DNA from 4 places in the Acuticoccus sp. I52.16.1 genome. Region 3 is predicted to be linked to each of the others. Evidence: predicted binding sites of a transcription regulator. Region 3 holds the regulator's gene; each other region holds the start of a gene.

Region 1 (7,628 bases), 1.4 Mb from region 3:
GGCCATGAGACCTCCGATCGGGGCCGAAAAGGATAATGCGATGCGCGTCAGCGCACCGCCGTGCGCGGCCTGGCGCAGCAGGGTCGCCGCCTCCCCCGCCAGGGTGACCGCGTTGGAGACGAACACCCCGCCCGGCGGCAGTGCTGCCCACAGCGCCGCGAACAGCGCGTCGTCGGCGAGGCCGCCGCCCATGAAGACGTGGCTCGGCCGAGCCGCGCCGGCGAGGGCCGCGTGCGCGTCACCGGGGGCGACGTGCGCGCGAGCGGTCCCGGTGGCGGCGAGGTTGGCACGAATCGCGGCGAGGCGGCCCTCGTGCCGCTCGAAGAGCGTGGCCGTGCCGCCGGTGCGACACCAGTCGATGCCGACCGCGCCGCTACCGGCGCCGACGTCCCAGAGGTGGCCGGTGACGCCGGGGGGCAGGCGGAGCGCGGCCAGCGTCAGCAGGCGCACCTCGTCGCGGGTGACGCAGCCGTCGTGGGCGAGATTGTCGACCTGCACCGCGGAGGCGCCGCCGCGGCACTCGACGGCGACGACGTTGAGCGCGTGGGCCGGCTCGGTCAGCGCGGCGGCGGTGGTGCGGTGGATGGCCGCGTCCGGACCGCCGAGCGCCTCCAGCACGGCGAAGGCGCTGGCGCCGTAGCCCGCGGCGGTGAGGGCGGCGGCGATCATGCGCGGCGCGTCGCCGTCGCGGGTGAGGGCGAGGATGCGGCGGCCGGGGGAGGCGGTGCGAAGGATGTCCTCCGGCGGTGCGGTGTGCAGCGAGATCTGCGCCACGTCCTCCAGCGGCCAGCGCAGCGCCGCGGCGGCGAGCGAGAAGGCGGACGGGGCGGGGTGCACCGTCATCTCCTCGGGCGTGAGGTCGCGCAGGAGGGTGGCGGCGACGCCATGGTGCAGCGGGTCGCCGCTCGCCAGCACGGTGGTCGTGCGGCCGCGGTGGGTGAGGAGCGCCGCGATCCCGGCGGCGAAGGGGCGCGGCCACGGGCGGCGGCGCTCCGGCGCGACGCCGGCCGCATCCAGCAGCCGCGCCGGGCCGAAGACGGCCTCGGCCTCCAGCACCTGCGGCGGCGCGCCCGGCGCGAGGGCGCCGGAGGGCAGGCAGCCGACCACGGTGAGCCACGGCGCCGCCCCGCCCGGCCCCCCGTGAGGCGGGGCCTCGGCGGGTGCCGTCATGCGCCGACGAGCGCCGGCCCGGCGTCGATCCCGGCGTGGGCGGCGGCGTTGACGGCGGCCCCGGCCATCGCAGATCCGCCCCGCCGGCCCTTCACGGTGGCGAAGGGGACGGGCGCCATCGCCGCCAGTGCCGCCTTGGACTCCGCCGCGCCGACGAACCCGACGGGGAAGCCGTAGATCGCGGCCGGCCGCGCGCCGCGGCGGATGAGTTCAAGGAGCTCGAACAGCGCGGTCGGCGCATTGCCGATCACGACGACGGCACCGTCGAGGTCGCCGGCGGCGCGGCGGATCGCGATCGCCGAGCGGGTGGTGCCGGCGGCACGCGCCTCGTCCGGCGTCGCCGCGTCGTTGATGTGGCAGTGGACCTGCGCGGCGGGCACGAACCGCGGCGAGATGGCGTAGCGCGTCATCTCGGTGTCGACGATCACCGGGCGGCCGGCGGCCAGCGCGCGCTGCGTCGCCGCGATCAACGGTCCGGAGACGACGACGTCGCCGAGGACGCCGACGTCGCCCGCCGCGTGGGCGATCCGTTCGGCCACCGGCGCCGCTTCGCCGAAGCGCGAGGTATCGGCCTCGGCGCGGATGATGGCGAAGGATTGGGCGGTGATCGCCTCGGGGTCGCGCTCGTACTGATATTGCCCGCCCGTCACCACGCTGACGGGACCCATCGGGTGGGCCTCATGCGGGTAGGGGTGATGATGGTGCCCGTGACCATGACCGTCGTCGTCGTGAGGGTGGTCGTGGTGGTGATCGCGGGCATGGTGATCGTGGACGTGGTGATCATCGTGATGGTGGTGACGGCCATGACGGAGGTCGCGGGGCGCGTGGGTGTGCGTGTCGCCGTGGTGATGGTCGACGGGGGTCAGCACGCGGCAGGCGCCGGTGCAGAACGTCCCGCACAGCCCGCACGTCTCCACCGACGCCCCCGGCGCCGACGCGCCCATCCCCTCGACGTGGTGGTGGTGGCTCTCTTGCGGCAGGCCGACCTCGGCCTCGAAGCCGAGCACCTGCGTGCGGTACTTGCACATGCCGCAGTTCATCGCCGCCGGACCGTCGAGAAGCTCGGTCACCCGCTCGGCGAACGTGTCGATCACGGCGGGGTGGTTGCCGAGGTAGCCGGCCTTGGCGAAGGCGATGTCCGGATGGCGGGCGGCGACGGCGTCGGTGAAGCCGTAGATCCGGTCGATCAGGACGCCCGAAAACAGGAAGTAGGGGAACACGACGACGCGCTTGAAGCCGAGCCGCGTGACATGCTCGAGCGCCGGCTCGACCAGCGGGAAGGTGACGCCGGAGTAGGCCGTCTCGCACCAGCCGAAGCCGAAGCCTTCCCACAGGAGCCGCGCCACCTTGGCGACGTTGGCGTTGGCGTCCGGATCGGAGGCGCCGCGGCCGACGACCACGAGCAGCGTCTCCGACGCCGGGGCGGGGCCATGCGCGGCGTCCAGCGCCTCGAGCGCGGCGCGCACGCGGTCGCCCGCCGCCCGCAGCATTCGTGCGTCGACGCCGAGCTCGCGCCCATAGTCGACCCGGATGCCGTGCGTGGCGGCGTAGGTGTTGAGGACGCTCGGGATGTCGTTCTTGGCATGCATCGCCGCGAACAGCATGCCGGGGACGGCGAGGATGCGCTCGGCGCCGGCGCGCCGCAACGCGTCGAGCCCATCCCGGATCACCGGATTGGCGAACTCCAGATACCCGTATTCGACCGGCCAGTCGGTGAAACGGTCCCTGAGAGCTTCGGCGACGGTCGCAAATTCGGCCACCGCGCTCTTGGACCGGGAGCCATGGCCGCAGACCATGACCCCGATACGCTCGCTCACCGAAACTTGACCGCCACGGTGACGGCGATGGCGACGATGGCGAGAACGGCGACGACGGCGCCCAGCGGGTCGACGGCGTGGGCGTGACCGTCGACGACGGCGGTGTGGCCCGGGTGCGCGGACGCGGCGGTGGCGAGCATGATGGGTGTCGCGAGCGTGGCGAGGAGGGTCTTCAAGGTGCGCATGTCGTCTCCATATGCGAGTCGCGCACCGGGATTGCGGGCGAGGGCCCACCCTACGGCAGCCGCGGCTCCAGCCCCCGGTTTGGGTCGGCCTCCCCCGCGATCGCTTTCAGTTCCTCCGCGGAACGCTGCGGTCGAGGAGCTATCAGTCCGCCGGCGCCATGACAAGATCTCGCGGTTGCGTGACTCGCCATCCGCCCGAGATTGGCTAAAGTGCGTGCCTGCTTCGTGCCCGGGCCGGCCGGAGCGGCGCACGCTCGAACCCGACAGGAAAGGATACATGATGCTGAAGGCCACTCTGCTCGTCGCCGCATTCGCCGCCGTCGGCGTTTCCGCTGCCGGTGCGCCCCCTGCGGCCGCCGAGGAGGTTCCCTCGCTCGACATCACGGGCAAGTGGCGCGGCAAGGGCTTCGTCCAGAAGGACGAGAAGTCCCGCAAGATGAACGTCACCTGCCAGATCGAAGGCGAGCAGAAGGGCGACGAGATCGGCTTCGACGGCGAGTGCCGGGCGATGATGGTCCTCAAGCGCGCCATCGGGGCGGACATCCTGCGCGAGGGCGAGCGTTACAAGGGCACCTATGTCGGCTCCAACGCCGGCCCGGCCGAGCTCGACGGCGGTCCCGAGAACGACGGCCGCATCGTCCTGACGATGACCTTCCCGCGCAAGGTCAACGGCGACGACATCGCGACGATGACGATCGAGCCGGCGAACGATCGCGAGTTCAAGATCACCACGGTCGACACCATGGACGACGGCGAGACGATGGTGACGACCGCGCAGATCACCTTCGAGCGCGACTGATCCGCGACTGATGCGCGACGGACCGGTCGGAGCGGGCCGGGCGCCCGCCCCGAACCAACGCATGGGGCCGGGCTGATTTGACGCTCCCGCGGCGCCGTGACGGGACGCGGTTCTTCTTGCAGTGGCGTTGTCCAATTGCCATATCTTACGCAACTCGGAGGGTCTGTGGTTCGCACAGCCCGCCGGCTCCGCTGGATAACCATAGGAACCTCAATGGCGACCTGGAATCGGAACACGACTGTACGGCCGACCACTGGAGCCGCGCAGTATGATGCCTCCATTGATCAGGGCCTGCGCAGCTACATGCTGCAGGTCTACAATTATATGGCCATCGGCCTCGCGCTCACGGGCGTGGCGGCGCTGGCCGTGTTCGCGTTGGCGACCGCGCAGGGCCCCGACGGGGCTGCGGCGCAGATCGGCAACGGCATCTATCTGACCCAGTTCGGCGTGACGCTCTACACCACCCCGCTGAAGTGGGTGCTGGCCCTCGCTCCGCTGGGCATCGTCTTCTGGCTCTCGTTCGGCGTCCACAAGATGGAGCCGGGCAAGGCGCGCGCGCTCTTCTTCCTCTACGCCGCACTCGTCGGTGCCTCGCTGTCGACCATCTTCCTGGTCTACACGTCCGAGAGCATCGTGCGCGTCTTCTTTATCACCGCGGTGGCCTTCGGTGGTCTCAGCCTCTTCGGCTACACCACCAAGAAGGACCTGAGCGCGATGGGCTCCTTCCTCATCATGGGCGCCATCGGCATCTTCGTGGCGATGCTGGTGAACCTCTTCCTGCAGTCCTCGGCGCTGCAGTTCGCGATCTCGGTGCTCGGCGTGCTGATCTTCGCGGGCCTGACCGCCTACGACACGCAGAAGATCAAAGAGAGCTACTACGTCGGCGACGACTCGACCGTCGCGGGCCGCAAGGCCGTGATCGGCGCGCTGCAGCTCTACCTGGACTTCGTGCTGATGTTCCAGTTCCTGCTGTCGCTGCTCGGCAACCGCAACTGATCGATGGGCCGACGCCCGAAACCGACCGGAGGGGCGCGGGAAACCGCGCCCCTTTTTTTATGGCGCGCCGGCTGGGCGAGGGGGTGGACCTGCGTTTGAGCGCGCAGTCATAAGGGTGTCACGAACGCTCCCTAGCGAGGCGCCATGACCGACACCTCTTCAAGGCGATCGCTGCTGCGGACACTGGCGCTCGCGCAGCCCGCCGAGCTTGCCGCCGCGCTGGACCGCATCGCGCCCGACCCGCCGCACACCGTGGTGCGCGGGCCCGACACCGGGCTCGTGATGGTGCGCGGGCGCGTCGGCGGCGGCGGCGCACCGTTCAACGCCGGCGAGGCGACCGTGTCGCGCTGCGTGGTGCGGCTGGCCACCGGCGAGGTCGGCTTCGGCCACGTGATGGGGCGCGACGCGGCCCGCGCGCGCCATGTGGCGCTGATCGACGCACTGAGCCAGACCGCCACGCACCGCGGCGCCGTGACAGCCGTCGCCGCCGAACTGGACGCCCTGCGCGCCGCCCGCGAGACCGCGCGGGCGCGCGACGTCGCCGGGACGCGGGTCGACTTCTTCACGATGACGCGCGGGGAGGACTGATGCCGAACCCCGCCCTCGAGCCTGCCGTCCGGGACAATGCCGCAATGGACCATGCCGTAATGGAGGGGGCCTTCGCTGCCCCGGTGTTCGACGCGCAGGCCGCCTTCCGCGCGATCCTGGGCGCTCTCGCCGAGCCCGGCACGGTGCACCGGCTCCCCGCCGCAGCCCCGCCGGCGCCGCTCCCGGCAGCCGCAGGGGCCATCGCCCTCACCTTGTGCGACCCGGAGACGCCGGTGGCGCTCGACCCGGCCTTCGCCGCTGCCGCCCCCTGGCTCACCTTCCACACCGGCGCGCCGGTCACCGCCGACCGCGCCGCCGCCCGTTTCGCCTTCCTCGCCGCGCTGGACGGCCTCCCGGACGGGTTCGGCGCGGGCGACGACCTCTACCCGGACCGCTCCGCCACGCTGGTCGCCCCGGTCCGCCTCGCCGGGCGGGCGCTGACCCTGCGCGGCCCCGGCATCGACGGCACGCGCACCATCGAGGCGGATCTGTCGGACACCTTCCTCGCCGACTGGGCCGCCAACGGCGCGCTCTACCCGCGCGGGCTCGACCTCGTTCTGATCGACGCGGCGAGCGGGTCCATCATGGCGCTTCCCCGCACGACGGAGGTCACGTGTACGTCGCGGTAAAGGGCGGCGCCGCCGCCATCGCCAACGCGCATCGGCTGCTCGCCAAGGACCGGCGCGGCGACCGGTCGGTTCCCGAGCTGACCGCCCGGCAGATCGCCGAGCAGCTGACCCTCGCCGTCGACCGCGTGATGGCCGAGGGTTCGCTGTACGACCCGGAGCTTGCCGCCGTCGCCATTCGCCAGGCGCGCGGCGATCTCATCGAGGCGATCTTCCTGGTGCGTGCCTTCCGCACGACGCTGCCGCGCTTGGGCGCCTCGCGCCCGGTGGACACGGCGACGATGGCGCTGGCGCGGCGCATCTCGGCCACCTTCAAGGACCTTCCGGGCGGCCAGGTGCTGGGGCCGACATTCGACTATACCCACCGCCTCATCGAGGACGACCTCTCCGGCGACGCGCCCACGGCCGCCGCGCCCCTCGGCCCCGCCCCCCGCGTGACGGACGTCCTCGGCGGCGAAGGCCTCGTCGAGCCGGACGGCGCCGGCGATGACGAGCCCGGCGATCTGACGCGCGAGGCGACCGTGCCGCCGCTCGACCGGGCGGTGCGGCTGCAGGCGCTCGCGCGGGGCGACGAAGGATGGCTCCTGGGCCTCGCCTACTCCACCCAGCGCGGCTACGGCCGCAACCACCCGTTCGTCGGCGAGATCCGCACCGGCACGGTGGAGCTGGAGTTCGACGTGCCGGAGCTGGGCTTCGCCGTCACACTCGGCACCATGACGCTGACCGAATGTCAGATGGTGAACCAGTTCCACGGCTCGGCGAGCGAGCCGGCGCAGTTCACCCGCGGTTACGGCTTGGTGTTCGGCCGGGTCGAGCGCAAGGCGATGTCGATGGCGCTGGTCGACCGGGCGCTGCGGGCGGGCGAACTGGGCGAGGACCGGGTCGCCCCGGCGCAGGACGAGGAATTCGTCATCGCCCATTCCGACAACGTGCAGGCGACCGGCTTCGTGGAGCACCTGAAGCTGCCGCATTATGTCGACTTCCAGGCAGAGCTGGAGCTGGTGCGCAAGCTGCGCGCCGAGGCCGAGCGCAAGGCCGACGCGGCCGACGACCGCCAGGAGGCGGCCGAATGAGCCGGGGCCGACCGAGGAGAATGGACATGTCGACGAGCCGAGCCATCATCGTCGCCGGCGCGCTGATCGCGCTGGGGATCGCCGCGCAGCCGGTGGTCCGCTGGGCCGCGGTAACCCCCGCCGAAGCCCAGAGCCAGGCGGACCTCACCGCGTTCGCCGACTATCTCTCAGCCCAGCACGAGCGCACGATGACCGGCCTGGAGCAGATCTACCAGCGCCTCGGCGAGACCAACGACATCCTCGGCGTGATCGCGGAAAACACCGAGAAGGGCGCCGCCGAGCCGGAGGCCAAGCGGCAGGAGCAGCGGCGATGAATGCCGCCGGCAGCGGCGAGCCGGGCCTGACCTACAACTTCGCCTACCTCGACGAGGGGA
Region 2 (7,628 bases), 1.3 Mb from region 3:
AAACAGCCGAACACCAGCGCGTCGAACCCGGAAGGGTCGGGCAGATGGGCGACCTCGACCTGCCGGTCCGCCGCCCCCTCGCCGTAGAAGGCGTAGGCGGGCGAGCCGTCCGGCCCCGGCGTGACGGTCGCCAGCGTCGTCGGGGCGGGGGTGCGCACGAGGTGCGAGGTGTCGACCCCTTCGCCGGCGAGGAAGGCGGCGAGGCGCTGGCCGAACATATCGTGGGAGACGCCCGTCAGCTGGCTCACCGGGCGGCCGAGCCGCGCCAGCCCCACGGCGACGTTGAGCGCCGAGCCGCCGATCCGCGCATCCAGCGCGAAGCCCTTCTCGGTCGGTCCCTCGACGAAGACGTCGTAGAGCATCTCACCGCACACGAGTACGCTCATTCTTCCTCCTCCGGTGGCATCCCGCAACGCCGGCTTGCCTGTTGCACTCTTTTCTTCAACGGTACCGCATTCCGAGCCCGTATTAACCCCAGGGACGACCATGACGCGCCGACCTCTCGTTTACTCCGCCGTGGCGGTGCTGGCGCTCGCGATCGGCGCGACACTCGCCCTGTGGCAGCTGGAGGGGCGCAGTTCCGATGTCCTGAAGCTCAGCTCGGGCACCAGCGGCGGGACCTACGCCGCCTTCGGCGAGGTGCTGGCCACCACGCTGGAGCGCAAGGGCGTCGCCCGGATCGAGGCGATGCCCTCCGCCGGGTCGAGCCAGAACGCCAAGCGCATCCAGGACGGCGAGGCCGCGTTCGGCCTCATCCAGGGCGACACGCCGGTCGCCAGCAACGTCACGGTGATGGCTCGTCTCTTCCCCGAGGCCTTTCACCTCGTCGCACGCGTCGGCTCGGGGATCGAGTCGGTCAACGATCTGCGCGGCAAGACCATCGGCCTGATGCCGCCGGGTGCGGGTTCCAACGCGCTGTTCGATCGCCTGCTGGCGCACTACGAGGTGCCGGAGTCGTCGCTGACGATCATCCGCGGCAATCTGGCCGACCATGCCGAGGCGATCCGCAAGGGCGAGATCGACGCCTTCTTCATGGTGGTGGCGCTGGGCAACCAGACGATCCAGGAGATCATCAAGTCGACGCCGACGCAGCTGGTGCCGATCGACCAGGCCGAAGCGATGGCGCTGTTCGACCCGGCGCTGGAGGCCAAGGAGGTGCCGGTCGGCGCCTACTCCGGCGAGCGGCCGGTGCCGGATCGGCCGATCCCCGTCGTCTCGGTGCGCAGCCTGCTGGCCGTGGGCCGCAACGTCCCCGATTCCACGGTGGAGGCGGTCACCCGCGCCCTCTTCGAGCAGCGCCAGGCGATGGTGCGCCAGCTTCCGCAAGCCGCCTTCATCACCGCCCCCACCGACGAGGAGCGGCTGGCCTTCGGCGTCCATCCGGGGGCGGACCGCTACTACGAGCAGGACGACCCCATCTTCATCGTCGAGTACGCCGAGCCTCTGGCGCTGGGGGTGACGGCGCTGGCGCTGCTGGCCTCCGGCCTGTGGCAGGCGCGGATCTGGCTCTCCAACGCGCGCAAGAACCGAGCAGACCATTATAATCTCGAAATCGTCGAGATCGTGTCACGCATCGAGGCAGCGGACAGCGACGCGGAGTTCGACCGCATCCGGCTCGATTTGTTCGCCTTATTCGAACGGGTGATCGTCGACCTCGATCTCGACCGCATCGAAGAGAAGTCGCTGCTCTCATTCTCCTTTGCGTGGCAAGCTGCGGCCTCTACGTTGAACCATCGGCAACTTCTGGTGCGATCGGACCGGGCGGCGGGGCTGGCAATTCGGCCGGATGTGGTGCCGACAACGTGACGAAATTGAGATGAAATCATGTCATTCAGCCTATAAATTAGGCATATCAGATGTATGAAGGGCGTTTTTTCTCAAAAATCCGAACAATAGTGCATTCATCGGATTTTTCATGCATTGCTGCTATGCAAATGAGATTTCAGATGAAAATGCAATTGGCCTGCACATGACTCGGTTCGGGACAGCTAGTCGCATCGCGACGCCTGCGCCCCCGGGGGCAACATTGCTCGTCGTCACGGTGGAGGCGATCGCGCGTCGCATCGTCAGCGGCCAGGTCCCCATCGGCGGCATCCTGCCGAACGAGACCGATATCGTCGAGGAGCTGGGCGTCTCGCGCACCGTGGTGCGGGAAGCGGTGCGGACCCTCGTCGCCAAGGGCATGCTGCGGACTCGCCGCCGCCTCGGCACCGAGGTCACGCCGGTCGAAAGCTGGAGCCTGTTCGATCGCAACGTGATCGACTGGCGGATTCGCTACGACCCCGACGACAAGGTGCTCGACGACCTGGTCGACTTCGTCCTGGCGGTGGAGATGATCGCCTGCGGTCGCGCCGCCGAGGACGACAGCTTCGACCGAGCGGCCCTCAAACTCGCCTTCGAGCGGATGGAAGCGGCCAACACGGCCGACCGCGAAGAGCTCGCCAACGTCGAATACCGGTTCCATCACACCTTGATCGATGGAGCCAACAACCAGTTCTGCGGTCACGTCTACGGCGTGATCGAGACGGCGCTGTCCACCTTCATGTCGCCCCTTTTCCTGGACGCGGACAGCCACACCGAGGCGCTGGGCGACCATCGCACTCTCACGGAGGCGATCCTCCGCGGCGACGCGGCGAGCGCGCGCGGGGCGATCGAGCGGCTCGGCCACCTGCGCCGCCGCAACCTGCGCCAGGCCCTGCGCGCCCGCCGGAACGACGCCAAGCCTCGCAACCGTTGAGGCCGACCGGGGGCGAGCCTTCCACCTGCGGGTGAGCGTCGAGCGTTCCGGCGACGCCGGCATTCGGGCCGGACGCGTCTTCTGTGATCGCCGTGTCATATTCGCGGTCTATGCGGCAGCCACATCGCTCGACCCCAAGAGGACGCCATGAAGACACTCGCGTTGGCCACGACGGCGATCGCGCTCGCGATCGGTTCCGCTCAGGCCCAGGACCTGCCGCAGGCTTCCAGCCAATGGTTCACCGATGCCCAGGCAACGCTGAACGAGAAGATCGCCCGCCAGCCGATCACCACCCCGGCCAAGAACGTGATCCTCTTCGTCGCGGACGGCATGGGTGTGGGCACCAACTACGCCATCCGCCTGTTCGCCGGGCAGCAGGAAGGCAAGCTCGGCGAGGAGCACGTCCTCCCGCACGAGGCGTTCCCGTACCTGGCTCTGGTCAAGACCTACAACGTCAACGCCCAGACGCCCGACTCCGCGCCGACCGCCGGCTCGATGAACACCGGCGTCAAGCAGATCTTCAACACCATCAACCTCGCCCCCGAGGGCGGCGTCCATGACGATTGCGCCTCCGAGGAGGGCAACCGCCTGACGACCTTCGCCGAGATGATGAGCGGAGAGGGCAAGTCGGTCGGCGTCATCTCCACCGCGCGCCTCACCCACGCCACCCCCGCCGCGGTCTACGCCAAGACGGCCAACCGCAATTGGGAGGGCGACGTGCCGGAGAGCTGCACCGGCTCCAAGGACATCGCCACCCAGCTCTTCGACCAGATGCAGGCCGGCGTCGTCGACCTAGCCATGGGCGGGGGTCGCCGCTACTTCGTGCCCGCCGGCACGCCGACCGACGAAGGCGGCGACGGTCGCCGCAAGGACGAGGTCAACCTCGTCCAGCAGGCGAAGGACGCGGGCGTGCAGTACGCCTGGAACACCGAGACCTTCGAGGGCCTGACGCTGGACGGCTCGACCCCGGTGCTGGGCCTCTTCGAGGACTCGCACATGGCCTACGAGGCCGACCGCGACCCCGCCGAGGAGCCCTCGCTCGAGGAGATGACCCGCGCCGCCATCCAGTACCTCGCCAACAACGAGGACGGCTACTACCTCGAGATCGAGGCCGGCCGCGTCGACCATGCCAACCACGACGGCAACGCCTACCGCACGCTGACCGACGGCGTGGAGTTCGCCGAGGCGATCGCCGCCGCCGACGCGCTGACGAACGACGAGGACACCCTCATCATCGTCACCGCCGACCATGAGCATGCCATCGCGTTCAACGGCTACTGCGGCCGCGGCTCGCCGATCCTGGGCCTGTGCATGGAGATCGTCGCCGGTCAGGTCGAGCACGGCGAGAAGCCCGAGCTCGCCGACGACGGCAAGCCCTACACCGTGATCGGTTACCTCAACGGTCCGGGCGCGGTCATCAAGAAGCAGGCAGACGACAGCTACGCCGCCCCCGAGGGCCGCGCCGAGCTGACCCAGGAGGAGGCCACCGACATCGACTTCGTCCAGGAGGCGATGATCCCGATGTCCTCCGAGTCGCACTCCGGCGAGGACGTCGCCATCTACGCCAAGGGGCCGTTCGCCCACCTGTTCGACGGCACCGTCGAGCAGAACTACATCTTCCACGTGATGGACTATGCGGTGAAGGGCGGCGCGCAATAATCCTGCCGCCGCGACCCACGGGAGGCCGCTCCGGCGGCCTCTCATCTCTATTTGTCATCGAGTAACGGAATGCGGACGATGGATCGTCGGACCTTCCTCACCGGGGCGTCAGCCCTCTCGCTCGTCACGCTGGCGCGGCCGGCCCCGGCTGCGGACGACGCGGTGAAGCTGCGCGAGCTCTACCTCAAGGGCGGCGACTTTTCCGACTATGCCAAGGCCCGGACCGGCCGGCGGGTCGATGTCGCCGGCTACATGGCCCCGCCGCTGAAGGCGGATGCGCGCTTCTTCGTGCTGACCAAGCGGCCGATGGCGGTCTGCCCCTTCTGCGAGACTTCGGCCGACTGGCCGGAGGACATCCTCGCCGTCTACCTCAAGCGCAACCTCGACGTGGTGGCCTACAATGTCCCCATCGTCGCCCGCGGCACGCTGGAGATCGGCGACTATCGCGACCCCGACACGGGCTTCCTGTCGCGCGTGCGCCTGACCGACGCGAGCTTCGAGCGCGACTGAGCGCGGTTGAACGCGGCCGCTCCCTCCCACGCCGCGGCGCGCCCGCCGGCGCCAACCATCGAGGCATCATGGGCCTTTCTCTCGCCGTCTCGTCGCTGGTGGTGAGCGCTTCCGACCGCCGCCTCGTCGCGGTGGCCGACTTCGCCGCGGCACCGGGCGAGTGCGTCGGTATCCGCGGACCGTCGGGCGCCGGCAAGTCGACCTTCCTTTACGCGATCGCCGGCCTGATCCCCGACGCGCGCGGCCGTGTCGCCTGGGGCGAGCGGGACATTCTCGCCATCCGCTCCGGCGCCCGCGCCCGCTTCCGGCGTGACAATGTCGGCCTCGTCTTCCAGGACTTCCTGCTGTTCGAGGAGCTTGGGGCGGAGGCCAACGCCGCGATCTGCGCCGCCTTCTCCCCCCGCCGCCGGCGGGCCCCGTTGCGCCGCCGGGCGAGCGAGCGTCTCGCCGAACTCGGCGTCCCAGCCGGCCGCCGGGCCGCGCGCACCTTCTCGGGCGGCGAACGCCAGCGCATCGCGCTCGCCCGCGCGCTCACCGCCGACCCCGAAGTCATCCTCGCCGACGAGCCGACCGCCAGCCTCGACGCCGTCGCCCGCGCCCACATCGTCGACGATCTCGTCGGCGCCGCGCGCGGGGGTGGCAAGACGCTGATCGCGGTCAGCCACGACGACGCGTTGCTCGCCGCGATGGACCGCGTCGTCACGATCGAGAACGGCGCCCTCGTCATGGGCGACGCGGAGCCGGCCCATGCTTGACCGCCTGCCGCCCGCGCTGACCGAGACGCTCGCCATGCTCTGCGCGCAGTATGACCGCCTGCGTCTCGGCTGGGAGAGCCTCGCCCCCGGCATGCAGGACGCCCTCTTCACCGTGGGTCTGCTGCTGCCGGCGCTGCTCCTCGGCCTCGCGCTCACCGCCGGCTTCCGTCCCGCCTCCCTGGTGGGGGCGATGCTGTGGCGCTTCCGGCTGACGAACCTGATGTTCGTGGCGCTGATCGCGATCTCGGTCGGCATCGGCGTCGGCCTGATCGCCCAGGAGCGGGGTCTGCGCGCCGGCACGGCCCGCGCGGCCGACAAGTTCGACCTCGTCCTCGCCGCGCCGGGCAGCGAAATGACGATGCTGCTCGCAGCCGTCTATCTGCAACCGGCCGACGTGCCGCTCCTCTCGGGCGAGGTCTACGCGCAAGTCGCGGCCGATCCCCGCGTCGCCGTCGCCGCGCCGATCGCTTTCGGCGACAGCGTCCATGGAGCCCCCGTCGTCGGCACCACGCCGCGCTTCGTCGACCACCTGGGCGGGGCCCTCGCCGAGGGCCGGGTCTTCGCCGACGAGACGGAGGCGGTGGTGGGCGCCCACGTGCCGCTGGCGGTGGGCGACGCGTTCGAGCCCGCGCACGGCCATGGCCCGGCCGCCGACGAGCACGCCCACGAGGGCGCCGACTTCCACGTCGTCGGCCGCATGGCGCCCACCGGGAGCCCCTGGGACCGCGCCGTGCTGGTCCCGGTGGAGGCCGTGTGGCACGTCCACGGGCTCGCCAGCGGCCACGGGGCGGGCTGGGACGGGGCCGTCGGCGAGCCGTTCGACGCGGCGTCCTTCCCCGGCACGCCGGCGATCATCGTGCGGGCGGACGAGATGTGGGCCAACTACGCCCTGCGCTCGGACTTCACGCGCGCGGACGTGATGGCCTTCTTCCCCGGTGCGGTGCTCGCCCAGCTTCACGCCCTGCTGGGCGACGTGCGGCAGGTGATGTCGCTGCTGGCGATTGTCACGCAGGTCCTGGTGGCGGCGGGGGTGCTGACGGGGCTCGTCATCCTCACCCGGCTCTATGCGCAGCGGCTGGCGCTGCTGCGGGCGCTGGGCGCGCCGGTGCGGTTCGTCCTGGCGGTGGTATGGTCCTACGCGGCGGTGCTGATCTCGGTCGGCGCGGTGGCGGGGCTCGGCGTCGGCTACGGGGCGACGCTCATCCTGTCGCGCGTCCTCACCGCGCGGACGGACATCCTCGTCACCGCCGCGCTGGGGTGGCGCGAGGTGCATCTCGTCGCCGCATTCGTCACCGTGGCGGTGGTGTTGGCGCTGCTGCCGGGGCTCGCCGCCTCGCCGCGCAGCGTCGTGCGCGCGCTGCGCGGCTGACCCGCTCAGTCGAGGAGACGGCGCGCGAGATCCGCGATCACCGCCGGGTCCGTCCAGTCGAGCGAGCCGGCGGCCACCTCGGCCGTCCCGTCGGCGGCGACGAACACCGTCGCGGGATAGCCGGTGAGGCCGAAGGCGTCGCCCGCCGTCCCTCGGGCGACGCGCAGGGTGTCGAGCGCCACCCCGACCCGGTCGGCGAGAAAGGCCCGCACCTCGCCGATCGGCCGGGTGTCCACCGACACCAGGAGGACGCGCGCCGCGAGGTCCGGCCGGTCCGCCAGCAGCGCGTCGAGGCGCGGCAGTTCCGCGAGGCACGGCGCGCACCACGTCGCCCAGAAGTGGACCGCCGCCGGTGCCCCGCCGAGGTGCGCCGCCAGAGGGCGCACGATCCCTTGCGCGTCCTCGACGGCGAGCGCGGCCGCCCGCTCCCCCGGCCCCGCGGCGTTCACCGGACCGGCGGCGCAAAGCGCGGCGGCGAGGCGGCCGGCGAGGTGGAGCACGCGGCGGCGCGTGGGGCAGGCGGGGAGGGCGGGTCGGGGCATCGCATCGTCTCGCGGCCGGTCGCGGTCGGGCCGTCCTACCGCCTCGCCGTGACGGG
Region 3 (7,628 bases):
AGCAGCAGTGGGCGGACGAGCTCTACGAAGACGGCGTGATCGAGATGAACTTCGCCTCGTCGATGTTCACCAACGTCGATTCGCGCTCCTCCGGTGCGACGGCGGGTCTCCTCGGCGCCATCGTCGGCTCCGTGATGATGATGGTCATCGTCATGGCGGTCGCCGTCCCGGTCGGCGTGATGGCGGCGATCTACCTGGAGGAGTTCGCGCCCAAGAACCGCGTGACCGACCTCATCGAGGTGAACATCAACAACCTCGCCGCGGTGCCCTCCATCGTGTTCGGCCTGCTCGGCGCGGCGGTGTTCATCAACTTCCTGGGGTTGCCGCTGTCGGCGCCGCTGGTGGGCGGTCTCGTCCTCTCGCTGATGACGCTGCCGACGGTGATCATCGCCTCGCGCGCCGCCCTGCGCGCGGTGCCGCCGTCGATCCGCCAGGCCGCGCTCGGCATCGGCGCCTCGCCGACGCAGGCGATGTTCCACCACACCCTGCCCCTGGCGGTGCCGGGTATGCTCACCGGTGCCATCATCGGCGTCGCACAGGCCCTGGGCGAGACCGCACCGCTACTGCTGATCGGGATGAACGCCTTCGTCGCCTCGGTGCCGTCGACCCCGCTCGACCAGTCTTCCGCTCTGCCCGTTCAGATCTATCTCTGGCAGGGGAACGAGAACCGCAATTTCTTCGAAGCGCGGACCTCGGCGGCCATCCTTGTACTGCTGGCCGTCATGGTGACCCTGAACGCCCTCGCCATCCTCATGCGCCACCGCTTCGAGCGGCGCTGGTAACGACCGTGATTGAAAAAGGAAACGAGCCGATGGCCGTCGCCGAAGTGGACGTGAAAAAGCCGGACCTGAAGCATCCGGAGACGCACAACCGGTTCCAGACCGTCCGGATCCCCGATCCCGAACCGCGCCCGACCAAGATCGAGGCGAAGGACGTCTCGGTGATCTACGGCACCAAGGAAGCCGTGCACGGGATCTCGATCGACATTCCGGCCCAGGCGGTGACGGCGTTCATCGGCCCGTCGGGCTGCGGCAAGTCGACGTTCCTGCGCTGCTTCAACCGCATGAACGACACCATTCCGGGCTGCCGCGTCCTCGGCCAGCTCAACATGGACGGCGAGGACCTCAACGACCACACGCTCGACGTGGTCCTGCTGCGCGCCCGCGTCGGCATGGTGTTCCAGAAGCCGAACCCGTTCCCGAAGTCGATCTTCGAGAACATCGCCTACGGCCCGCGCATCCACGGCCTGGCCCACAAGAAGGCCGACCTCGACGTCATCGTCGAGCGCTCGCTGACCCGTGCCGGCCTCTGGAACGAGGTGAAGGACCGCCTCCAGGAGCCGGGCACCGGCCTCTCGGGCGGACAGCAGCAGCGCCTGTGCATCGCCCGTGCCGTCGCGGTCGAGCCGGAAGTGATCCTGATGGACGAGCCGTGCTCGGCGCTCGACCCGATCGCGACGCAGACGGTCGAGGGGCTCATCAAGGAGCTGCGGCAGAACTACACGATCATCATCGTGACGCACTCGATGAGCCAGGCGCAACGCGTCTCGGACCGGACGGCCTACTTCCACCTCGGCGATCTCGTCGAGGAGGGGCCGACCAAGGAAATCTTCGAGAACCCGCAGGAGCCGCGGACGCGCGATTATATTTCGGGCGTGTTCGGTTAGGATACGCGGGACGAGTCTTGAGTGGGGGGCAGCGCGTTGGTGCTGACACGTGATCGGGACCGCGAGCTTGTCAGTCTCGCGGCCGAGGTCGCCGAAATGGGCGGTCTCGCGGAGCAGTTGGTGATGGACAGCGTCACCGCGTTGACGCGCATCGACAGTCAGCGCGCGCGTTCGGTGATCGAGGCCGATCAGCGTCTCGACGCCATGCAGCGCAGCGTCGAGAACCATGCGGTGGACCTGATCGCGGCGCACCGCCCGGCCGGCAAGCCGCTGCGCGAGCTGGTCGCGGCGATGCGCATCTCCTCCGACCTCGAGCGCGTCGGCGACCTCGCCAAGAACAACGCCAAACGGGTGATGGCGATCGAGGGGCGGGCCTACCCGCCGCGCGTCGCGCTGGGGGTCGAGCACATGTCCGACATCGCGCTCGAGCAACTGAAGGCGGTGCTCGACGCGTTCACCTCGCAGGACCTGTCCGCCGCTCTCGACGTGCGCAGCCGGGACGACGAGATCGACGCCATCTACACCTCGATCTTCCGCGAGCTGCTGACCTACATGATGGAAGATCCGCGCAACATCACGTTCTGCACGCACCTGTTGTTCTGTGCCAAGAACATCGAGCGGATCGGCGACCACGCCACCAACATCGCCGAAAACATCCACTTCCTGGTGACGGGCGAGCAGCCGGTCGAAGCGCGGGCGAAGGGCGATTCCTCGTCCTACCTCTCCGCCGACTGGGCCGAGCCCAAGAACGGTAGCGGAGGTCGCTAGATTTGCCGCAGGTGATGATCGTCGAGGACGAGGAGCCGCTGACCCTCGTCCTGCGCTACAACCTGGAAGCCGAGGGCTATGACGTCGACTGCGCGAGCCGCGGCGACGAGGCCGAGCTGCGCCTCCTGGAGGGGCTGCCGGACCTTCTCATCCTCGACTGGATGCTGCCGGGGCTCTCCGGCATCGAGCTGTGCCGGCGCCTGCGCTCGCGCCCGCAGTCGGAGAACCTTCCGATCATCATGCTGACGGCGCGCGGCGAGGAGACCGAGCGGATCCGCGGCCTCGCCACCGGCGCCGACGACTATGTGGTCAAGCCGTTCTCGACGCCGGAGCTGATGGCCCGCATCCGCGCCATCCTGCGCCGCACCAAGCCGGCCATGGTCTCGTCCCTGCTGCGCGCCGGCGACATCGAGCTCGACCGCACGACCCACCGCGTCCGCCGCTCGACACGCGAGGTCCACCTCGGCCCGACCGAGTTCCGCCTGCTGGAGTTCCTGATGCAGTCGCCCGGCCGCGTGTTCTCGCGCGAGCAGCTCCTCGACGGGGTGTGGGGGCGGGACGTCTACGTCGACGAGCGGACGGTGGACGTGCACATCGGCCGGCTGCGCAAGGCGATCAATCGCGGCAAGGCCAAGGATCCGATCCGCACCGTGCGCGGCGCGGGCTACGCCTTCAACGACCAGTTCCACATCCGCTGAGGGGCCGCGGCGGCGGCCCCGCGCGCCTTCCGGCGCGGCGCGTCAGCTCGACTTCGAGCGGCGGGAGGGGAAGGCCTGCTCGGCGTGGGCGCGGCAGTAGGTGTCGCCCTGCGTGGTGCGCGCGCCGCAGAAGCGGAAGGCGGGGTCGGACGGATCGCCCACCGGCCAGCGGCAGGTCGAGGCGGAGAGGTCCATCAAGGTCATGCCTTCGGTCAACGGCACGATCTCGGCGGTCTGCGGGATCTCTTCGATCTCCGGCTCCTCGACGACCTTCACCGCGACGGCGCCGGCGGCCATCACCCGCGGCGCGGCGGCGGGCTTGGGGGCGACGATGGGAGCACTCCGGGCCCGCGTCGCCCGCGTCTGCGGTGCCTTCACCCGGCCCGAGAGGCCCAGGCGATGGATCTTGCCGATGACGGCGTTGCGGGTCACCCCGCCCAGGGAGCTGGCGATCTGTGACGCGGACATCCCCTCGGCCCACAGCTTTCGCAAAACCTCGATTCGCTCGTCGGTCCAGCTCATCGCCATTCCCTTTGCTCACCGCCGATCCACATGCCGTCCACAGCCGACCAGGACGGTCGGTGGATAGAAGGGAGCCGGGCGATGTCCTGTCTTTACGCCCCGAATCGTAAGAGATTTGGCGATTCGCGGTCTAGAGTCGGCGAGTCCGCCGCGACTCAAACCTTGCTTTTTCCCCAACCATCGGAAAGAAAGCCGGCCTGTCCGCAGTACCTTGCAAGGAGCTGGGGACAACCTTCGCAAAACCGCGAGTTTTACCCATGACGACGAACAGCCTGTTCCCGACCTACAACCGCGCCGACATCGCCTTCGAGAAGGGCGAGGGCGTCTGGCTCGTGGGCACGGACGGGCGACGATATCTCGACATGGGGTCCGGCATCGCCGTGACCAGCGTCGGCCATGCCCACCCGCATCTCGTCGCCGTCCTGCAAGAGGCGGCCACGAAGGTCTGGCACACGTCCAACCTCTACCGGATCCCCGAGCAGGAGCGGCTGGCCGACCGGCTGACCGCGGCGACGTTCGCCGAGCGCGTGTTCTTCTGCAACTCCGGCGCGGAGGCCAACGAGGCCGCCATCAAGACCGCGCGGCGCTATCAATATGTGAGCGGCCACCCCGAGCGGGTGCGCATCGTCACCTTCCAGGGCGCCTTCCACGGCCGCACGCTCGGTGCGCTCGCCGCGACCGGCGTCGCCAAATATATGGAAGGCTTCGGCGAGCCCGCCCCCGGCTTCGACAAGGTGCCGCTGGGCGACCTCGATGCGGTGAAGGCCGTGATCGGTCCCGAGACGGCGGCGATCATGGTCGAGCCGGTGCAGGGCGAGGGCGGCGTGCAGCTCGTCGACCGCGAGTTCCTGCGCGCGCTGCGCAAACTGTGCGACGACCACGGCCTGGTGCTGATCTTCGACGAGATCCAGACCGGCGTCGGCCGCTTCGGCACGCTCTTCGCCTACGAGGCGCTCGGCGTGACGCCCGACATCCTGTCGGCGGCCAAGGGCCTGGGCGGCGGGTTCCCGATCGGCGCCTGCCTCGCCACCGCGGCGGTCGGTGACGCGATGACGCCCGGCACGCACGGCACCACCTTCGGCGGCACGCCGCTCGCCTGCGCCGTCTCCAACGCGGTGCTGGACGTGGTGCTCGCCGACGGCTTCCTCGACGAGGTCAAGCGCAAGGGCGCGTTCCTGATGCAGTCGCTGGCGGGCGTCGTCGATTCCCACCCGAGCGTGTTCGAGACCGTCCGCGGCGAGGGACTGATGGTCGGCGTCAAATGCCGCGCGCCGGCGGGCGACGTGGCGCTCGCCGCGCGCGATGCCGGGCTCCTGGTGGTGCCGGCCGGTGACAATGTGGTGCGCTTCCTCCCCGGCCTCGTGGCCACGGAAGAGGACCTGCGCGAGGCGGCCCGGCGGCTCGACGCCGCGGGCGAGGCCGTCGAGAAGGCGAAGAAGGATACCGCGGTCGTATGACGCCCAAGCATTTTCTGGATATCGCGTCTCAGTCTCCCGAGGCGCTGCGGGCGATTTTGGACGAAGGCCACCGGGTCAAGGCCGAGGGCCGCATCCGCACCGACCGCCTGCGCGGGAAGACGCTCGCGATGCTGTTCGAGCGGCCGTCCACCCGGACGCGCTTCTCGTTCGACCTCGCGATGCGCGAGCTGGGCGGCGACACCATCGTCGCCTCCGGCAGCGAGATGCAGCTCGGCCGCGGCGAGTCGCTGGCCGACACGGCGACCGTGCTGTCGCGCTACGTCTCGGCGGTGATGATCCGCATGCTGGACCACGGCGGGCTGACGACGTTTGCCGAGTCGGCGCAGGTGCCGGTGATCAACGGCCTGACGCGCCGCTCGCACCCGTGCCAGATCATCGCCGACCTCATCACCATGGAGGAGCGCATCGGCGCGCTCGACGGGCGCGTGCTGGCCTGGGTCGGTGATGGCAACAACGTTCTGGCGACGCTGATGGAGGCCGCGCCCAAGCTCGGCTTCGTCATCAAGGTCGCGACGCCGCCGGAGTTCGCCCCGCGCCAACCGCTGGTGGACACCGCACGCCGCCTGGGCGCCACGATCGAGGTCGGCACGGACCCGCACGTCGCCGTCCGCGGCGCGGACGTGGTGGTGACCGACTCGTGGGCCTCCATGGGCGACGAGGACGAGGAGGAGCGGCGCCACGTCTTCCGCCCCTACCAGGTGAACGAGGCGCTGATGGAGGAGGCCGGTCCGTCCGCGATCTTCATGCACTGCCTGCCCGCCCACCGCGGCGAGGAGGTCACCAACGCGGTGATGGACGGCCCGCAGTCGGTGGTGTTCGACGAGGCCGAGAACCGCGTCCACGCGCAGAAGGCGATCCTCGCCTACGTGTTCGACCGCCTCGGCTGACGGGGCGCGGAGGGCGCCTGTGCGCCCTCCCTCCGCCGGTCTCGGGCGGCGATGCGCATTGTCGTGAACCGGGCACGCCGCCGTGCGTTTCCGGGGAATGGACGGGCTCTATCATACCCTCGCGACAGAGTTCGGCCGGCTTCCCGGGCCGGGCGGCGTCGTCGTCCTGCTGCGCGTTCTGGGCGCGGCGTTGCTGTGCGGGCTCATCGGGCTGGAACGCGAGCTGAGCGACCATGCCGCGGGGCTGCGCACGAACATGCTGGTGGGCGTCGCCTCGGCGGTGTTCGCCGTCATCGGCCTCAGTTTGATCGACCAGCTCGAGGGTGACACCATCCGCATCGACCCGATCCGCCTGATCGAGGCGGTGACGTCCGGCGTCGCCTTCCTGGCGGCCGGCCTCATCGTCCTGTCGCGCGGGCAGGTGCGCGGGCTCACCACCGGGGCCACCGTATGGCTCTCGGGCGCGGTGGGCCTGGCGGTCGGGATCGGCCAGTGGATGCTGGCGCTGCTGGGGGCGCTCGTCGGGCTGGCCGTATTGATCGGCCTCGCCAGACTGGAATGCAGGCTCGGCATCTCCGGCAAGAAGGCGATCGAGGAACCCGCCGAATAGGATCCGCGCCGCCCGGCTCCGGCTCCGGCTCCGGCTCCGGCTCCACGGCGCTCGAGTGGCGAGCGACGTGCGGGTGCCTATATAGGGGGCCTGCCCTGACGCAGACGTTGTTCGCGCGCCGCGCCCCATGGGGCCCGGCGTCAGCCTACTCGCGCTCAAGAATAAGGTTCCGCTCGTGACCGCCACTGCCGACGATTGTGTCCTTCCGTTCTCCGTCGAGGCGCTCGACGTTCGCGGCCGCGTCGCACGGCTCGGGTCCTCGCTCGACCAGATCCTGCGACGCCACGATTATCCGCCCGCCGTCTCGCGCCTGCTGGGCGAGGCGGTGATCCTCAACGTGCTCTTCGCCACCGCGCTGAAGATGGAGGGCCGCGTCGTCCTGCAGATCCAGTCGGACGGACCGGTGTCGCTCCTGGTGACCGACTTCACGACCCCCGAAGGCCTCCGCGGATATGCCCGCTTCGATGCCGAGGCGGTGGCCGAGCTGGGTGACAGCCCGGCCCTGCGCGACATCGTCGGCGAAGGCACGATGGCGCTCACCATCGACCCGAAGGACACCGTGCGCCGCTATCAGGGCATCGTCGAGATGACGGGCGACAGCCTGGAGGAGGTGGCGCACCGCTACTTCTCCCAGTCCGAGCAGATCCCGACCATGGTGCGCCTCGCCGTCGCCGAGACGATGGAGCGCCGCCCCGGCGAGGAGCCGCGGCGCATCTGGCGAGGCGGCGGTGTCACCGTGCAGTTCCTGCCCGACGCGTCCGAGCGCATCGTCGTGCGCGACATCGACCCCGGCGACGCGCCGGAGGACGCCGCGCAGGACCAGCGCGATCAGGACGACGCCTGGGTGGAGGCCGCCGCCCGCACCCAGAGCGCGCAGGACCACGAGCTGGTCGACCCGGAGATTTCCGCCGAGCGCCTCTTGCTGCGCCTGTTCAACGAGCGGGACGTGAGGGTTTTCGATCCGTTCAGCCTGAGTGCAGACTGTCACTGCTCAACTGA
Region 4 (7,628 bases), 510 kb from region 3:
GCACCAGGTGAACGAGCGCACCTCCGTCAGCGAGCTGCGCACGCTCGCCGCCGCCTACCGCGCCATCATCGACGCCGTCCTCGCGGCATGAGCACGACCGGCGGTCAGGCGGCTGGGGCGTGCGCGCTGTGAGCGGGCCGGAGATCGGCCGATCGCTGGAGGGGGCCTGGCGGCTCTTCCGCAACCGGCCGGACGGGATCGACCTGCTTGACCGCTCGATCGACGGCTTCTGGCGCTCCTTCTGGGCCATCCTCCTGGTATTGCCGATCGACGCGATTTCCCTGCTCGCCTTGTCGCGCATCGCCGTGCAGCCCCCGTTCGGCGAAGCGTTCGCGGAGCGGCTGCCCGTGCTGGCGCTCGACTGGGTCGCCTTCCCCATCCTCCTCGCCTGCATCGCCAAGCCGCTGGGGGTGACGAAGCGCTATGTGACCTACGTCGTGGCGCGGAACTGGGCGGCGCCGATCAGCTGGGTGATCGTCACCATCCCGCTCCTGCTGCAGGGGGCCGGTTTCATGGGCGACGAACTGGCCGTGATCGCGACCATCGCCGCCCTGATGGTGGCCGTGCGCTACCACTACCTCATCATGCGCATCGCGCTGGGGGTGACGTTGGAGATCGCCATCGCGCTGGTGGTGGTGGACCTCGTCATCTCGTTCCTGATCGTCGCCTCGGCGAGCTGAGCGGCGCCGGTCAGGCGAGCGTGAAAAGCTCGCCGCTGGCGTCGGCGCGGATGGCGTCGATCCCGTTCTGGCTGCTCGCCACCACGTCGGCCAGAACGTCTCCGGCGGCGACCTCGTCCCCGACCCGCACCGTGAGCCGCACGCCCGCGCCCTTGTCCAGCGGTGCGCCGACCGCGCGGGCCAGCCCCGCCACGGCGAAAACGTCGATGTCCGCCACCCGGCCGGCGCGCGGGGCGAGGAGCGGCCGCGTGAACGGCCCCGGCGCCAAACGCTCGACCGGCCCCTGCGCGGCGACGATCGCGCGGAAGGCGTCCAGCGCGGCCCCGCTGGCCAGGAGCCGCGCGGCGGTGGCGGGACCCTCGCCCTCGCGGACGGCCGGGTCCCACTCCAGGATGGTGCCGGCGACGTTCACCGCCTTGGCGCGCAGCGCGGCGCATGCCTCCGGCGCGCCGGAGAGGATCGCCAGCGCGTCCTCCAGCTCCAGCGCGGGGCCCACACCGCGGCCGAGCGGGTGGCGCCCGTCGCTGATCGCGGCACGGACGGTGAGGCCGACCGCGCGGCCCACCTCCTCGAAGAGCCGCGCCAGCTCGGCGCCCGCCTCGGCCGTCTTCACCTTGGCGGCAGGGCCGACCGGAATGTCGATCGCCACATGGGTCGCGCCGACGGCGAGCTTCTTGGACAAGATCGAGGACACGTCGAGCCCCGGCGAAGCGATCCCGAGCGGGCGGTTGATGGCGTTCATCACGTCGTCGAGCGGGCTGTGGCTGATGCGTCCGGCCCAGGCGACGGCGCCGCCCGCGGTGCTCACGACGCGCTTCAGGTCGGCAGCGTCGAGATCCACGCGCGCGGCGCACTCCATGATGTCGGCGGTGCCGGCGGCGGAGGTGATCGCACGCGAGGACGTCTTGGGGATCGGCAGCCCGTGCGCGGCCACCACCGGGACCACCACCAGCGAGATCGGGTTGCCCGGCACGCCGCCCAGCGAGTGCTTGTCGACCACCAACCGGCGATCCCAGGCGATCGGCACGACGAGGCCGGCACGCTCCTTCGTTAGCGCCGCAATCTCGGTCACGGTGAGCTGGCGCGAGGCGGCGACGAGGAAGCCGGCCACCTCCGCCTCGCTGTAGCGGCCGTCGACGATGTCGCGCACGATGGTGGCGATGGCGCCAGCCCCCAGCGTATCGCCGGCGATTTTGCGCCGGAGCGCGTCCCGGCTGACGGGCGGTGCGGCGCGGCGCAGAACCACCTCGCTGCCCTCGGCGGCACCGAGCCGGTCGAACACCGCGTCCGGCAGGCCGACGCTGGCCGGGTCGACGAGCGGCCCGTCGGTCACGGCGAGGCGCACGCGCACGGCGCTGTCGGCGACGACCTCGGTCCCCCCGCCTGCCGCGACCTGCTGGCTGGCGAGCGGCAACGCGGCGCGATGCACGAACGCGACGGGACCGCCCGGCAGCGTGACGGGGACACGGTGCACGGCGAGCGGCAGCCGGGCGGCGCCGAGGAGTGCGGCGACGAAATGGTCGACCCCCACTTCCAGCGCGCCGCCGTTGTCGATGACCGCGACGTTGCCGGCGCCGACCAGCGGCACCCGCCGCTCGAGCCGCGCGGCGACGTCGGCCGCGTCCTCGCGCCCGCGGGCTTCGAGACGGGCGCGCACGATCTCCGGCGGGGCGACGACGGAGATCACCACGACGCGCCGGGCGAGGGTCGCGAAGGCGCCGATCGAGCCGCGCGAGGCGTTGACGATGACGTTGGACCCCTGCGCCAGCGGGGCGATGGCACGGTGGCGGATGCCGTAGCGCAGGCCATGCGCGCCCCAGGCGACGGCGAAGGCGCCCGCGGCCTCCTCGGCACGAAAGGTGGTGAGGTCCATGGGTTCGTGGTCCTCGCCACCGGCCTCACGCGGGCGGGTGACGACACGCTGGGCGAGGCTGAAGTGCCGCTGCGGCAGGCGGGCACGAGCGCCGTCGATCAACGAGTCCTTGCCCACCCCGCTCGGCCCGACGACGAGGAACAGGACGCCCTCCCGAGACGACGCCCCGGCCGGCTCCGCCACCGCGTCCTCAGGGCCGTCGTGTGTCTGCATAGGCGCTCCATTGGGTGGGCGGACCGCGGCGCGACCGCGACGCGGGGCCCCGATGCGCGGCCGCCGCCGACGACATGCCACTAGGTACATCATACGTGGAGATGACAACCATGCGACGCGGCGGAGCACCCTTGCAAGGCTCCCCCCTCGCCGCACCCGAAGCACTGGCACGCCGCCGCACACCCGCCCGGAGCCGACGGTGCCGGGCGTCAGACCAGACACAGCCACGCACGGACGGGCGCAGTCCATCGCCTGCCGCCTCCGGCCAGCGAGGGACCGCGTCCCGGCCGGATGGAGCGGCGCAAGACGGGCGGGGATAGGGCCGCGGCACAGTGTGGCCAGAAGGCGGCCGACGAGGCGGAGCACTGCATGCCGCACAGCGGTGTACGGCGGTGCCGAAGGAGGCGGGTCGCCGCTTGCCGCCGCATGCCGGCTGGCGCGAGTCGGCGAAGCGCCGTGCCGGGTGCCGCGCCGTCAGGCCTGGAGCGCTGAGCCGTCAATTGGCGCGAGCGTTTGGTCTGGCGGCCGCCTGTCCCCTTTCCGCGCCCGGTGAGGCGGCGGGCGGGTTGCCGCGCCGTGTCCGACCGGGTGCCGGTCGGCGCAGCGCGCGGTGGGGCCGTGCGACCGGTGGGGTCGTGGGAACGAAAAAGGGCCGGACGATCGGTCCGGCCCTTTTTGCGGTCAGTGGTCGACGTTTCGCCAGAGTTTGCGCTTCGTCATGTAGAGAAGCACTGCGAAGACCAGGAGGAAGATCATCACGCGGAAGCCGATCTCCTTGCGCGACTCCAGGTGCGGCTCGGCGGCCCACATCAGGAAGGCGGAGACATCGGCCGCGTACTGCTCCACGGTCTGCGGCGAGCCGTCGGTGTACTCGACGCGCTCGTCGGTGAGCGGCGGCGGCATGGCGATCCACTTACCGTTCAGGAAGACCGGGTTGTAGTACTTGCCCGGCACCTCCTCGACGCCCTCCGGCACCTCCTCGTAGCCCTGCAGCAGGGCGTAGATGTAGTCCGGCCCGCTCTCCGAGTAGCCGGCGAACGCGTCGGTGATGAAGCCGGGGAAGCCGCGGTGGACGGCGCGCGCCTTGGCGATCAACGAGAAGTCCGGCGGGGCGGCGCCGCCGTTGGCCGCCGCGGCGGCGGCCGCGTTCGGGTACGGCGAGGGGATGTGATCGTTCGGCGTCGCGGGGCGCTCGAACGGCTGCCCGTCCTCGTTGGAGATGTCCTCGACCGTATATTCCGACGCGATCTGCTCGACCGCGGCTTCGGAGAAGTGCGGGCCGTGCTCGTCTTCCAGCGTGCGGAAGGCGACGAGGCGCATGGAGTGGCACGCCGCGCAGGCCTCGCGGTAGACCTTGAAGCCGCGTTGCAGCTGGGCCTGATCGTACTGCCCGAACACGCCGGAGAAGGTCCAATCCTGCTTCTCGACGTGGTGGCCGCCCTCCTCGGCCGCTTGTGCCGGGGTGGAGAGCGAGCCGGTCATGGCCCCGGTGCCGCACAGGAGGGCGACCGAGAGCCCGGCGGTGCCTGCGAGCCTGCCGAGTCTGGCGAGCGGCGCGGTCATCGTCTCAAGCATCGGTCAATCCTTCTTCGGCGCGGCGGTGGCACCCGTGGGCTGTCCTGCCCCGGAGCCGGCGGGTTGATCGGGCTGCGCGTGCCCGCCCTTCTTCTTGGACTTCGCCAGCACGTCGTCGGCGATCGAGGTCGGCAACGGCTTGGGGGTCTCGATGATGCCCAGCACCGGCATCAGGATGAGGAAGAAGGCGAAGTAGTAGAACGTGCAGATCCGCGCGAGGAGGACGTAGATACCCTCGGCCGGCATGGCGCCGAGGTAGCCGAGCGCGATCGCGTCGACCACGAAGAGCCAGAAGGCGATCTTGAACATCGGCCGGTAGCGCGCCGAGCGCACGCGCGACGTGTCGAGCCACGGGATCACCAGCAGGATCAACAGCGAGCCGAACATCACGATGACGCCGCCCAGCTTGTCCGGAATGGCGCGCAGCATGGCGTAGAACGGCAGGAGATACCATTCGGGCACGATGTGCGCCGGGGTCACCAGCGGGTCGAACTGAATGTAGTTGTCCGGGTGGCCGAGGTAGTTCGGGACGTAGAACACGAACCATGCGTAGAGCAGCATGAAGACGACGATCGCGAAGCCGTCCTTGATCGTCAGGTAGGGGCTGAACGGCACGGTGTCCTTGGAGGATTTCACCGCGACGCCGGTCGGATTGTTGTTGCCCGAGACGTGCAGCGCCCAGATGTGCAGGACGACGACGCCGGCGATCATGAACGGCAGCAGGTAGTGCAGCGCGAAAAAGCGGTTCAGCGTCGCGTTGTCGACCGCGAAGCCGCCCCACAGCCACTCGGTGATCGACGGGCCGACCAGCGGGATCGCCGAGAAGAGGTTGGTGATCACGGTGGCGCCCCAGCCGGACATCTGCCCCCAGGGGAGGACGTAGCCCATGAAGGCGGTGGCCATCATCAGGATGAGGATGATGACGCCGAGCATCCACAGGACCTCACGCGGCGCCTTGTAGGAGCCGTAATAGAGGCCGCGGGCGATGTGCATGTAGACGGCGAAGAAGAACATCGACGCGCCGACCGCGTGGATGTAGCGCAGCAGCCAACCGAAGTTGACGTTGCGCATGATGTTCTCGACCCGGTCGAACGCCAGCTCGGTATTGGCGGCGTAGTGCATCGCCAGGCAGATGCCTGTGATGATCATCGTCACGAGCATGAACGTGAGGATCGCACCGAAGGTCCACATGTAGTTGAGGTTCTTCGGCGTCGGGAAGACCACCGCCTGATCGTTCATCATCGAGACGATCGGCAGGCGGGAGTCGAACCACTTGACGACTTTGTTCTTTGGTTCGAAGGCGGGCGTATCGCCGTGTCCGTGTCCGGCCATGTCGGTCCTCTTCTTCTTAGCCGATGACGATCGACGATTCGTCGGGAAGGTTGTACGGCGGGATCGCCAGGTTCTCCGGCGCCGGGCCCTTCCGGATCCGGCCGGCCGTGTCGTAGTGGGAACCGTGGCAGGGGCAGAACCAGCCGCCATAGTCACCCGACTGGCCGAGCGGGATGCAGCCGAGGTGGGTACACACGCCGATCATGACGAGCAGATCTTCGCGGCCCTGCACGGCGCGGTTGACGTCCGTCGCCTCGGTGGCGTCCACGTTGGGGTTGCGCGCGTCGGTGTCCTTGAGGTCGGACATCGGGACTTCCTTGGCCGCCTCGACCTCCTCGGCGGTGCGGCGGCGGATGAAGACCGGCTTGCCGCGCCACATCACCGTCATCGACTCGCCTTCGCCGAGGTCGCCGATGTTGGCCTCGGTGGAGGCCATCGCCAGCGACGCGGCGTCGGGATTCATCTGGTCGATGAAGGGCCAGGCGACGGAGCCGATGCCGACCGCGGCCACGGCACCCGTCGCGATGTAGAGGAAGTCGCGCCGTGTCTCACCGTGCGCCTCTCCATGCTCGTTATTCGTTTCCGTGGTCGCCACGACCCTCGTCCCCCATCTTCTTGATCGCGCATTCGTCGCACTGCCATGCCTGCCTGCGCGGGCCCTGTCTAGATCCGACCCACTTCAGCACGGTCTCGCAAACGGTTCTAAACGGTTCGTCTTTCCAGAAACACCTGAAATTAGAACGCGATGGTGCGATCGTTCAACCAAACGGATTTCGGGACATGAATGTCGCACTGTTTCAACCGGAGATTCCCCAAAATACGGCCGCGATCCTGCGGACCCTCGCTTGCCTGGGCGCCCGGGGCCACATCATCGGCCCGGCCGCGTTCGACCTGTCCCCCCGCGCGATACGACGCGCCGGGCTCGATTATGCCGCGACCGTTCCCCTGACGCAGCATCCGACTTTCGACGCATTCAAAGCTGCCGCGCCGGGGCGGGTGGTCCTCTTCACGACCCGCGCCGACATGGCCCTCACCGACTTTGCGTTCGATCAAAGCGACACACTCCTCTTCGGCCGAGAAAGCGCCGGCGTGCCGGACGAGGTCCACGCCGCCGCCGACGTGCGATTGCGCATCCCTCTCGTACCGGGCGCCCGTTCGCTGAACCTTGCGGTCGCCGTCGGAATTGCGCTCATGACGGCCACCGTCTCTTCAGGCGCCCTCGTGGCGAAAGGATTGAAATGACCGACACCAAAGGCGGACCCAAGCCCGACCCGGCGACCCTCGCCGACTGGCAGGCCCGCGCCCGATCCTGGTTCGAGACGCTGCGGGACGACATCCACGCCCTGTTCGAGACGCTGGAGGACGAGGTCGGCGGCGACGACGCCGCCGGCCGCTTCGTGCGCGAGCCCTGGTCGCGCACCGACGCGGACGGATCCGACGGCGGCGGCGGTGTGATGGGGACGCTGGCCGGGCGCCTGTTCGAGAAGGCGGGCGTCCACACTTCCACCGTCCACGGGCGCTTCACCGGCGACTTCGGCGCCCAGATCCCCGGTGCGGCCGAGGATCCGACCTTCTGGGCCAGCGGCATCTCGCTAATCGCCCACCCCGTGAACCCGCACGTGCCGACCGTCCATATCAATACGCGCTACGTGGTGACGACGCGCCAGTGGTTCGGCGGCGGCGGCGATCTGACGCCGATGCTGGCCCGCCGCCGCAGCCAGGACCACCCCGACGCGGTGCGCTTCCACGCAGCCTACCGCGACGCCTACGCGCGCCACCCCGTCGGCGACTATGCCCGCGACAAAGCGTGGTGCGACGAATACTTCTACCTCCCCCACCGCAAGGAGCCGCGCGGCATCGGCGGCGTCTTCACCGACTATCTGGCGAGCGGCGACTGGGAGGCGGACTTCGCCCTCATCAAGGACATCGGCACCACGTTCATGGAGGTGTACGCC

What was found. The regulator PhoB, encoded in region 3, activates phosphate uptake and scavenging genes when phosphate is short. The targets are predictions, from matches to a motif close to TGTCATNNANCTGTCAT.
Region 1: the regulator PhoB is predicted to act here: its motif matches at 5,073-5,089, upstream of phnG (phosphonate C-P lyase system protein PhnG).
Region 2: the regulator PhoB is predicted to act here: its motif matches at 2,820-2,836, upstream of MRB58_RS06810 (alkaline phosphatase).
Region 4: the regulator PhoB is predicted to act here: its motif matches at 2,868-2,884, upstream of phnN (phosphonate metabolism protein/1,5-bisphosphokinase (PRPP-forming) PhnN).

The regions. Positions count from the first base shown of each region.
Region 1 is NZ_CP094828.1:1,473,872-1,481,499, reverse strand. Features, by position in the region: gene cbiE (precorrin-6y C5,15-methyltransferase (decarboxylating) subunit CbiE) at 1-1,170, opposite strand, end outside; gene MRB58_RS06710 (precorrin-8X methylmutase) at 1,167-1,838, opposite strand; partial or broken gene MRB58_RS24920 (sirohydrochlorin chelatase) at 2,259-2,966, opposite strand; gene MRB58_RS06700 (DUF6732 family protein) at 2,984-3,172, opposite strand; gene MRB58_RS06695 (hypothetical protein) at 3,450-3,971, shown strand; gene MRB58_RS06690 (Bax inhibitor-1/YccA family protein) at 4,185-4,967, shown strand; gene phnG (phosphonate C-P lyase system protein PhnG) at 5,112-5,555, shown strand; gene phnH (phosphonate C-P lyase system protein PhnH) at 5,555-6,184, shown strand; gene MRB58_RS06675 (carbon-phosphorus lyase complex subunit PhnI) at 6,169-7,254, shown strand; gene MRB58_RS06670 (hypothetical protein) at 7,281-7,568, shown strand; gene MRB58_RS06665 (alpha-D-ribose 1-methylphosphonate 5-phosphate C-P-lyase PhnJ) at 7,565-7,628, shown strand, end outside.
Region 2 is NZ_CP094828.1:1,496,667-1,504,294, reverse strand. Features, by position in the region: gene MRB58_RS06825 (carbohydrate kinase) at 1-386, opposite strand, end outside; gene MRB58_RS06820 (TAXI family TRAP transporter solute-binding subunit) at 487-1,806, shown strand; gene MRB58_RS06815 (FadR/GntR family transcriptional regulator) at 2,027-2,737, shown strand; gene MRB58_RS06810 (alkaline phosphatase) at 2,885-4,396, shown strand; gene MRB58_RS06805 (hypothetical protein) at 4,475-4,906, shown strand; gene MRB58_RS06800 (ABC transporter ATP-binding protein) at 4,975-5,661, shown strand; gene MRB58_RS06795 (FtsX-like permease family protein) at 5,654-7,030, shown strand; gene MRB58_RS06790 (TlpA disulfide reductase family protein) at 7,036-7,572, opposite strand.
Region 3 is NZ_CP094828.1:2,830,468-2,838,095, forward strand. Features, by position in the region: gene pstA (phosphate ABC transporter permease PstA) at 1-782, shown strand, start outside; gene pstB (phosphate ABC transporter ATP-binding protein PstB) at 812-1,666, shown strand; gene phoU (phosphate signaling complex protein PhoU) at 1,703-2,434, shown strand; gene phoB (phosphate regulon transcriptional regulator PhoB) at 2,449-3,132, shown strand; gene MRB58_RS12825 (GcrA family cell cycle regulator) at 3,175-3,654, opposite strand; gene MRB58_RS12830 (aspartate aminotransferase family protein) at 3,912-5,111, shown strand; gene argF (ornithine carbamoyltransferase) at 5,108-6,019, shown strand; gene MRB58_RS12840 (MgtC/SapB family protein) at 6,102-6,629, shown strand; gene MRB58_RS12845 (Hsp33 family molecular chaperone) at 6,805-7,628, shown strand, end outside.
Region 4 is NZ_CP094828.1:3,336,739-3,344,366, reverse strand. Features, by position in the region: gene dapE (succinyl-diaminopimelate desuccinylase) at 1-91, shown strand, start outside; gene MRB58_RS15100 (hypothetical protein) at 120-680, shown strand; gene phnN (phosphonate metabolism protein/1,5-bisphosphokinase (PRPP-forming) PhnN) at 691-2,766, opposite strand; gene MRB58_RS15090 (cytochrome c1) at 3,448-4,341, opposite strand; gene MRB58_RS15085 (cytochrome b/b6) at 4,345-5,673, opposite strand; gene petA (ubiquinol-cytochrome c reductase iron-sulfur subunit) at 5,690-6,268, opposite strand; gene MRB58_RS15075 (tRNA (cytidine(34)-2'-O)-methyltransferase) at 6,454-6,915, shown strand; gene hemF (oxygen-dependent coproporphyrinogen oxidase) at 6,912-7,628, shown strand, end outside.